2 regions of the Paenibacillus shenyangensis genome follow, and region 2 is predicted to be linked to the other one. Evidence: predicted binding sites of a transcription regulator. Region 2 holds the regulator's gene; the other holds the start of a gene.

Region 1 (5,123 bases), on a different contig from region 2:
AGCTGTTATTCAGCTGCTGCGCAAAGCGGATTTGTCATTGGATTTGCAATTTACCAATATGAAATAAAGTGGCATGTAACTTAGCGTTACAGAGCTGATGGAGGCTGCAAGTTATATGAAAAACAAGACGGGATCAGATGCAGTTACATATCAGCCACTGAATAATCAGGCTGTAATCAGTATAGGAGGTGCGCTGTGAATCTGCCGAATCGCATAACACTTGCCCGAATCTGTCTGGTACCGGTCATGATGCTGTTTTTGCTTATTGATTTTCCTTTCGGTGAACAGGTAATCCGCATTGGAAGCACATTTCAACTGAGTTATAATGATCTGATTGCCGCACTGATCTTTATTATCGCTGCGAGTACGGATGGCATTGACGGACATATTGCGCGTAGTCGCAATCTGGTAACCAATCTAGGCAAGTTGCTCGACCCTCTGGCGGATAAACTTCTTGTATCTGCTGCGCTTATATCGCTGGTCTCTTTAGATAAATGTGCAGCCTGGATGGCAATTATTATTATTTTCCGTGAATTTGCAATTACCGGTCTGCGTCAGATTGCTCTGCTCGAAGGTGCGGTAGTGGCAGCCAGTAATTGGGGGAAAGCTAAGACGATTACCCAGATTGTTGCAATCGTAGCACTGATGATTAATAATTTCCCGTTTGCACTTTTGGGAATTCCTTTTGATCAGATTGCGATCTGGGCAGCTACACTGATTACATTGTATTCAGGTGTGGATTATTTCATCAAAAACAAACATCTGATTCATCTGTCCAATTCATAAAGAATGTTTCTATATGTAAAAAATGGGTGATATATAAAGAGCGGCAATAGGGGATTCTCTATTGCCGTTTTCTGTGGATACAGCCATTTGGCAGAGCCTATTAATTAGTAAAATCAAGCTATTTTATCAGACATATCTATTACACTGTATAGGATAACAAGGGGGAGACAAAACGATGAAATCAGTAAAAGCGGAAATTATAGCAGTAGGTACGGAGCTGCTGCTCGGACAGATTACCAATACCAATGCACGCTATTTATCACAGCAATTGTCTTACCTCGGCATAGATGTATATTATCAGACCGTTGTTGGCGATAACCTGAATCGCTTGAAACAGGCGATCGAATTGGCTAGCAGTCGGGCTGATGTGATTTTGTTCTCGGGTGGAATCGGGCCCACACAGGATGATCTTACTAAGGACGCATTGGGAGAAGTGCTTGGCCGATCCCAGCATATCTATCCGGAAGCAATGAAGAAAGTCGAATCATTTTTTGAAGGTCGCGATAAGCCCATGACAGAGAACAATCGTCGTCAGGCGATTATTCTGGAAGGCAGTGATCCGCTTGATAATGAAGTTGGACTTGCTGTTGGTATTGCCGTATCTCAGGAAGACAAGCATTATATTGTGCTGCCAGGTCCACCGAAAGAACTGCAGCCGATGTTTGAGAACCAGGCCAGACCATGGCTTGCAAAAAATGTGTTGTCGGATGAGCAGCCGATTTATTCCAAAATGCTCAAGTTTGCAGGAATCGGAGAATCGGCACTGGAAGATGGATTGCTGGATCTGATCAGTGCCCAGACTGATCCGACTATTGCTCCTTATGCCAAAGAAGCCGAAGTCACTATTCGTCTTACTACCAAGGCCGATTCGGAAAAAGAAGCCAGTATAAAGCTTAAAAATATGGAAGCAGAAATCCGTAAACGTCTTCCAGACCATATGTATGCCGATCAGGATATTACGATTGAAGAGCAGATCCTGCTTATGATGACAGGTATGGGATTGAGCCTGGCAGCTGCTGAGAGCTGTACAGGCGGTCTGATTATGGAGAACCTTACCCGTATTCCGGGCAGTGCACTGGTATTTATGGGGGGCGTAGTCAGTTACTCCAACGAGATGAAGGAGAAGCTGCTGAATGTCCCTCATGAACTCTTGGAAGGCGAGAATGCTCCAGGAGCGGTTAGTGAAGAAGTGGCAGAAGTAATGGCTGACGAAGCCCGTAAATTGCTGGATACGGATTTTGCCGTGTCTGTGACAGGAGTAGCCGGACCCGGTGCTTCAGAGCGTAAACCGGTAGGTCTGGTCTATGTAGGATTGGCCGAACGTAATCGTCCAACACAAGTATTCCAATTGAATCTAAAAGGAAATCGCGAAGCGATCCGCATTCGCTCGGCGAAGAGCATTATGTATCGCCTCTGGCTGCGTCTGAAGGAGCTTCAAGAAGAGCAGATCGCTCAAAATCAGTAAGAGTCAGAGTAATTATGGACCTCTGTGAACATCAGCAAAATGGATGGGTCCATTAGTTGCAGACCTATAATCGAATGTGTTATGATCAGGTCAGACGGAAGAACCGCAGCAATCAGATTGCTGCGGTTTTTTTCATTTTGAAGCAGGAAGAACCGCCAAAACAGGTAAATTTGTAGTGTTGAATTAATTTACAATAATTGGTAATGTTCGATTGGAGGCGTATAAAAAGACGAATATATGTTCGAAAAAAGCTTGGCAAATGTTGAAAAATGGAGTATAATTAGACTATAAACATTAGAAGGATGTGAGCTGATTGTCAGATCGTCGTGCTGCGCTGGATATGGCGCTTCGTCAAATAGAGAAACAATTCGGTAAGGGTTCTGTTATGAAACTTGGAGAATCCACGCATATGAAAGTTGAAGTTATACCTAGTGGATCGATTGCTTTGGATATTGCTCTGGGAACAGGCGGTATGCCAAGAGGTCGTATCGTTGAAATATATGGACCTGAATCTTCAGGTAAAACTACTGTAGCACTACACGCGATTGCGGAAGTTCAAAAAGCAGGCGGACAAGCAGCATTTATTGATGCTGAGCATGCTTTGGATCCTCAATATGCGAAAAATCTGGGCGTTAACATTGATGAACTGTTATTGTCCCAACCAGATACAGGTGAACAAGGCCTTGAGATCGCTGAAGCTCTGGTACGCAGTGGCGCTGTTGATATTATCGTTATCGACTCCGTAGCCGCACTGGTACCAAAAGCAGAGATCGAAGGGGAGATGGGTGATTCCCACGTAGGTCTGCAAGCACGTCTGATGTCTCAGGCGCTGCGCAAACTTTCTGGTGCGATCAGCAAATCCAAAACAATCACGATCTTCATTAACCAGCTTCGTGAAAAAGTAGGCGTTATGTTCGGTAACCCGGAAACAACTCCTGGTGGACGCGCACTTAAATTCTATTCTACAGTACGTCTGGATGTGCGTCGTATTGAAGCCATCAAAAACGGTAACGATGTAGTCGGTAACCGTACGCGTATCAAAGTAGTTAAAAATAAAGTAGCTCCTCCTTTCAAACAAGCTGAGATTGATATCATGTACGGTGAAGGTATCTCCAGAGAAGGTAGCTTGATTGATATCGCTACTGAAAAAGATATCATTAACAAAAGTGGTGCATGGTATTCTTACGAAGGCGAACGTATGGGTCAAGGTAGAGAGAATGCAAAACAATTCCTCAAAGAAAATAAACAGATTGCGTTGGTTATTGAAAACAAAATCCGTGAGCTGAGCAACTTGACTACAGTAGTTGAAGAGCCAAGTTCAGAAGATAAAAAGAAAGAAGAACTGGAAGAGCAAGAGTTGTTCACAGAAGCAACTGAATAATCCAGTCTAATACAGACCTTTAAAAAGCGCCTGGAACGTGAGAATACGTGCAGGCGCTTTTCTCTATGATCAGGCAGGCATTAAATAAGTACCTAAAAGATAAACAACATTGAAGTAAAAAGGAGAACTTATGAATCGATTTCGATCCTATCGCAAGCCGAATAACAAAACTGCCTCCTCTCATGAGGAAGATTTTGAGTTAGAAGAAGAATTTGAGGAGAAAGCTGGGCAGCTTGATGATTTTCCTTCCAGCGAATCATTGGAAATCAGTGAAGTAGAGCAGCTTACCCGTCCACGTTATCATTATCGTTTATTTTTTGGTGATCTAAAGTTGAGAGTACATGAAGACGTAATGATCAAATATCGGATGTTAAAAGGTTCTTCCTTTACCAAAGAAGAACTGGAAGAAATTATGGAGGCTAACGAACGTCAATCTGCCTATGCTTCTTCTATTAATCTGCTGAGTTTTCGTTCACGTACTCGTACCGAGATCATGCGTAAGCTGCGCGAAAAAGAATTCCATCCACATGTTATTGAAGTAACCCTGGAGCGACTGGAGCAGGAGAAGCTAATTGATGATGGCGTCTACGCACAGCAGTGGGCTAATCAGCGCGTGCGGAGTCAGAAGAAAGGGAAAGTATGGATTCGTCAGGAACTTCGTCAGAAAGGTGTAGAACCTCAGCATATTGAAGAAGCGCTGGGCAATATTGATGAAGATGAGGAGCTGTCAGGAGCTACCCAATTAGCTGAGAAAAAATGGAGAAGCACCTCTGGTGGGATGCTGGACAAAAAAAGAAAAACAATGGCTTTTCTGATGAGACGTGGATATTCGTCAGATGTGGTACGTAAAGCGCTGGCTGCTGTACAAAATGAAGAACACGAAGAAGAAGATATATAATAAAATGGTTCTTAACTTCATAAGCAAGCAACAAGGCAAAAAAGTCAGTCGCTAAAAGGGATAACAGCTTCATGTTGTTATCCTATTGTTACTTTTACGGGCCCATATATGTGTGTATTCGATTGCTTCTGTATCAAGCTGTCAAAGAGAGAGCTGTCAATTGCTTGACAATGTCTTTTGGCAAATAATAAAATGGATGTATGCAGTTTGTCATTTTTACGTCATTTTTGGAATCGTTAGACGATGAATGAGGTGAAGGATGCTTGCTGTGATCATGATTGTATGAATAATTAAGATGTTTTATCTCCCTTGAAGAGGGAATTGGCACATGTACCCGCATGAGCAATGGACGTATTTAAAGGGATGAAGCATTGCATTACCCATCAAAATGGTAATTCCCAAGGAATACCTTGGAGGAATCAGCGAGGAGGTGAACAGAATGGGTTATCTCTGGGTCATAATTCTCGTTGTTGCCGCATTATTCTTTGGGTTCGGGATCGGATATTTTATTCGCAAATCTCTTGCAGAAGCTAAAATTTCCAGTGCTGAGACTGCTGCTGCGCAGATCGTAGAGAATGCGAAGAAAGAAGCAG
Region 2 (5,123 bases):
ACGATTTATCCGCCTGCAATTTACTGACTTGCTGGGTACGATCAAGAACGTCGAAATTCCTTTGAGCCAGTTGACCAAAGCACTGGATAACAAAATGATGTTTGATGGTTCCTCTATTGAAGGATATGTACGTATCGAGGAATCCGATATGTATCTGTATCCGGATCTGGACACATGGGTTATTTTCCCGTGGGTAACAGAGAACCGGGTAGCACGTTTGATTTGTGACGTCTATATGCCAGACGGTACACCGTTCGCTGGTGATCCGCGTGGTGTTCTGAAGCGTAACCTGAGAGAAGCGGAAGCGATGGGCTTTACCGAAATGATGGTTGGGCCAGAGCCGGAATTCTTCCTGTTCCGTACAGATGCCAATGGTAATCCAACCGAAGAGTTGAACGATCAGGGCGGTTACTTCGATCTGGCGCCAACCGATTTGGGCGAGAACTGTCGTCGCGAGATCGTTATTACGCTGGAAGAAATGGGCTTTGAAATCGAAGCTTCCCACCATGAAGTAGCTCCGGGACAGCACGAAATCGACTTCAAATATGCGAACGCACTGCAGGCAGCTGACCAGATTCAGACATTTAAACTGGTTGTTCGCACAATCGCTCGCCAGCATGGTCTGCATGCGACATTTATGCCAAAACCATTGTTCGGTATGAACGGATCGGGTATGCACTGTCACCAATCCTTGTTCCAGGACGGTAGTAATGCATTCTATGACGAATCCGATGAATTGGGTCTGAGCCAGGTAGCACGTCATTATATGGCAGGTATCCTGCGTCATGCACGTTCTATGGCAGCAGTAACCAACCCGACAGTAAACTCTTACAAACGTCTGGTGCCTGGTTATGAAGCACCTGTATATGTAGCATGGTCTGCAAGTAACCGCAGCCCAATGGTTCGTATCCCGGCTTCCCGTGGTCTGAGTACACGTATCGAGGTTCGTAACCCGGATCCTACAGCCAATCCGTATCTGGCGCTGGCTGTTATGCTAAGAGCCGGTCTGGATGGTATTGACCGTCAACTGAATCTACCAAAACCAATCGATCGTAACATCTACATAATGACCGAAGATGAGCGTATCGATGAGGGAATTCCAAGTCTGCCAGGCGATCTGAAAGAAGCTCTGCATGAATTGCTGCGTGATGATGTAGTTGTTACTGCACTTGGAGAGCATGCAACGGCTCACTTCTATGAGCTGAAAGAGATCGAATGGGATATGTATCGGACACAAGTTCACCAATGGGAACGCGACCAATACATGACACTGTATTAATTTTTGAAAGCTCTGGTACTGCCGATTTTCCGGCAGCCAGGGCTTTTTTTATAAAATAAAGTGTATTCAGACAATAGTTCATTTCCGTATAGGGAAATGAGGTCATCTGTCAGTTTACAAATCAATAAGCTCCATAAAGACGATGCCTATAAAAGCATCGTTTTTTAATATAGCCAATTATAAAAAAGAACCAAACAATATTGCAGGGAAAATATATATAAGAAAAAGAGGAAATTATAATAAAGTAATTCTTGAAATTTCTTTAAATTAAAAATTATAGAGGGTAAAATTATATAATGGTGTTAATACCTTAAATACCAATTTATTACATATATCAATTCCTATATATTCTTTACTATACAAAAGGAGGGTATTAGATATGATCAATGTACTGGTTGCAGATGATAACAGGGAATTTACGCAAATGCTGTCAGACTATATTTCGAATCAGGAGGATATGCTTCTTGCAGGAATGACTTACAACGGGGAGCAGACCTTGCAATTGATTGAAGATCTAACGGAACCACCGGATGTTGTGTTACTGGATATCATTATGCCACATCTGGATGGATTAGGTGTATTGGAGAGGCTTCCGGATATGCATATCATCCCCAAGCCCAAAGTGATTATGCTTACCGCATTTGGACAGGAGCAGATAACTCAGAGGGCATTGGAGCTGGGAGCCTCTTATTTTATGCTTAAACCTTTTGATCTTCAGGTATTAGGGAGCCGGATTAGACAGCTGGCAGATGTACCGGCAAGTGAGAGAGCAATGCGGCCACCATCAGCTGTATCGGTGTCTCGTCCTACAACTACACCGGCAGTGACTAATGTCAGCAAAGAACAGCGTTTGGAGGCATCTATTACCAGAATATTGAATGAAATCGGTGTACCTCCGCATATTAAAGGTTACCAGTATGTCAGGGAAGCTATTGCAGAAGTATATCACAATATTGATATACTCGGATCAGTAACCAAAGTGTTGTACCCTCAAATAGCAGAGAAATTCAACTCCAATCCAGCCCGGGTAGAACGAGCAATCCGCCATGCCATTGAAGTGACCTGGAACCGGGGAGATATGAGCCATATGAGTCATCTTTTCAATTACGAAATTAATGTAAGTAAAACAAAGCCAACCAATAGCTCTTTTATCGCGGCCATTGCGGATAAGCTGAGAATAGATCATAATATTTTTCCTTAGAGGGACAGTGAGTAATTCAATAATCACTATTATTCACACTGCTCTCTATCTAAATCAAGAGAGGTTAGTATAAGTGCATCTAGTATTATATTTTGATGCTGATCCATTTGTATTCAAATAATTGCATAAACATATTTCTGAGATGAAATAAAACATTACGATTTGAGATGACCGGCCCTATTTTGAACGATATAGATAACTCTGCGGTCAGTGCGGGTAATAAATGACTGACCACTTACTGCAGCATCAGTCGGACAAACAAAGGAGGCATTTCAATGGACAAGGAAGTCAGGAAGCGTCTGGTTACTATTTGTGAGATGCATATCAGCAATCTGGAGGAACAACTGCGCAAGCTGTACACGATCGAGAATCCGCTTCGTGGAAGCGATGTAGCTGGCGGAGAAATTATTGATGTAAGAGTAGAATTGGAGATTTGCAGACGATTGGAAGAAATCTACCAACGCATTGATATTGATGGAGCTAACGAAGGCGAGACCTATGATATGTACCATTCCTATTCTTTCCATACTACGAAGGCCAAAGAAGTATTTGAAGCAAGAAAATTAAAGCTGGAATTACAGCATACTGCTGAGATTAAAAATATTAATTTGTTATTGGAAGGGTTCATTTTGGAATTGAACAGACTGCACAAGATGTAACAGAATAAATGGCAACAAAAAAAGACTCCTGAGAGGAGTCTTTTTTGTGTTATAGGCAAGTTCATCAGAAAGATGAACTTGCAACAAGATTAATCATACCGCACAAAGTCGCATAATTTGCCTATCCCAACGCTTAGTGCAGGTTGCGGAACAGACCTACTACTTTACCGAGGATCGTTACACGAGTCAGACGAAGAGGCTCGTACATCGGGTTCTCCGGCTGCAGACGAATATGATCTTTTTCTTTGTAGAACGTTTTGACAGTGGCTTCGTCTTCCTCTGTCATGGCAACTACGATATCGCCGTTATCAGCAGTCTGCTGTTGACGAACAATAACAAAGTCACCATTATGAATACCGGCGTCAATCATACTGTCTCCGACAACGGAAAGCATAAAGATCTGATTGTCACCTGTAAATTGTTGCGGAAGAGGGAAATAATCCTCGATATGTTCAGTAGCAGTGATCGGTACGCCGGCGGTAACTTTGCCGATAATCGGTACACGAGACACAGTCTGCGCGAACAACAGATTATTTTCGGTTTCTTCCTGACCCAGCAACTCGATAGCACGAGGTTTAGTAGGGTCGCGGCGGATCAATCCTTTTTTCTCCAGACGATCCAGATGACCATGTACAGTAGAGCTGGAAGCCAAACCTACAGCTTCACCAATCTCACGGACGGACGGCGGGTAACCTTTGAGTTTAACTTCATTCCGGATGAATTCCAGAATTGCCTGTTGGCGACTTGAAATCTTGGACATGCCGTATCAACCCCAATACTAGTAACGTTTGGAAAAAGTATAACATAGAACTTCCGTTCGTACAAACATAAGTTCTAAAAGCCAGCAACTATTTCCCAAGTGAAGCAAAGCAGTTAATCCAGCCATTCAATAGTACCGGTATCTACTGCTGTATCCAGCATACACTTCCTTTTAAAAAAAGCGAACGAAAGTTCGTAAAAAGATGTTGATCAAAACATATGTTCGTGTTATATTATTGACGTAGAAACAAGAACAAACGTTTGGGGTGTGGTATTCATGTTAAAATACAGTACATACAAAAGTATACACAATCAGCCGGAGCAGCAGGATCAGTCCGCCGCTTCCATCAAAAACGATACTCAACATACACCTGCTGCATCAGAGACTCGCAAAACAGCGCGAATCGCATCTTCATCCATTCCATCTGCACGAATAGAAAAAGGGCTTACCGTTGATGCCTGGACCTATGCTTCGGAGCCAATCGAAGATACCCGTCAACAACGTAAATCGGCTTCACAGCCCAAAAGCGCTAAAAAATCCCTTCGTCAAAAAACACTTAATCTGATCGAAATGACTGTACAGAAATCAAAATGGAAATCCAGTGGACGTCTACTGATTTGTGTACTGTTTGCTTCTATTGTTTTATATGGGGGTTTTCAGCATCTGGTGATTGCTGATGAGGTGCCTGACAATGAACAGCATGTTATTGTCAAAAGTGGCGACAGCCTATGGGCAATTGCTTCCCGATATAAATCGGATGAAACGGATATTCGTGATTACGTGGATGAAATCCGTAACCATAACCAACTGGCCTCTTCCCAAATTCAGAGCGGCGATGTACTGGTCATCCCGTATGATTAACTAGTATATTTATAGGATATTTCTATATTGATATATAAAAGGCTTGTCAGGCTCTAATAGCCTTGACAAGCCTTTTTTTCCATGTCAAAGTTAATAAAGATAAAAATGGGAGGTTAGTCATGGACATCGATGTACTGATTGCACGTATTAATGAATTGGCACGCAAAAAAAAGGACACCGGTCTGACCGCAGAAGAAACCATCGAGCGGGATGAACTTCGTGCCGTCTATCTTGGTAATATCCGCCGCAACTTCCGTCAGCAGCTGGACACTATTGAATGGGTTGAAGATGCTGAAGACGGTACGCAGGGCAAACGCTGATCTGCAGCATATTGTCCAGGATAGTTCACACAAATAAGATGGT

What was found. Region 2 encodes LexA, which represses DNA repair genes until DNA is damaged. Its sites were predicted from a motif close to CGAACATATGTTCG; they were not measured.
Region 1: the regulator LexA is predicted to act here: its motif matches at 2,482-2,495, upstream of recA (recombinase RecA).

Annotation. Positions count from the first base shown of each region.
Region 1 is NZ_AOIG01000016.1:182,941-188,063, forward strand. Features, by position in the region: gene H065_RS0114185 (YajQ family cyclic di-GMP-binding protein) at 1-67, shown strand, start outside; gene pgsA (CDP-diacylglycerol--glycerol-3-phosphate 3-phosphatidyltransferase) at 196-786, shown strand; gene H065_RS0114200 (competence/damage-inducible protein A) at 962-2,251, shown strand; gene recA (recombinase RecA) at 2,565-3,632, shown strand; gene H065_RS0114210 (regulatory protein RecX) at 3,763-4,530, shown strand; gene rny (ribonuclease Y) at 4,970-5,123, shown strand, end outside.
Region 2 is NZ_AOIG01000008.1:220,735-225,857, reverse strand. Features, by position in the region: gene glnA (type I glutamate--ammonia ligase) at 1-1,279, shown strand, start outside; gene spo0A (sporulation transcription factor Spo0A) at 1,659-2,480, shown strand; gene H065_RS0107695 (hypothetical protein) at 2,756-3,139, shown strand; gene lexA (transcriptional repressor LexA) at 3,273-3,899, opposite strand; gene H065_RS27610 (LysM peptidoglycan-binding domain-containing protein) at 4,176-4,760, shown strand; gene H065_RS0107680 (DUF896 domain-containing protein) at 4,880-5,080, shown strand.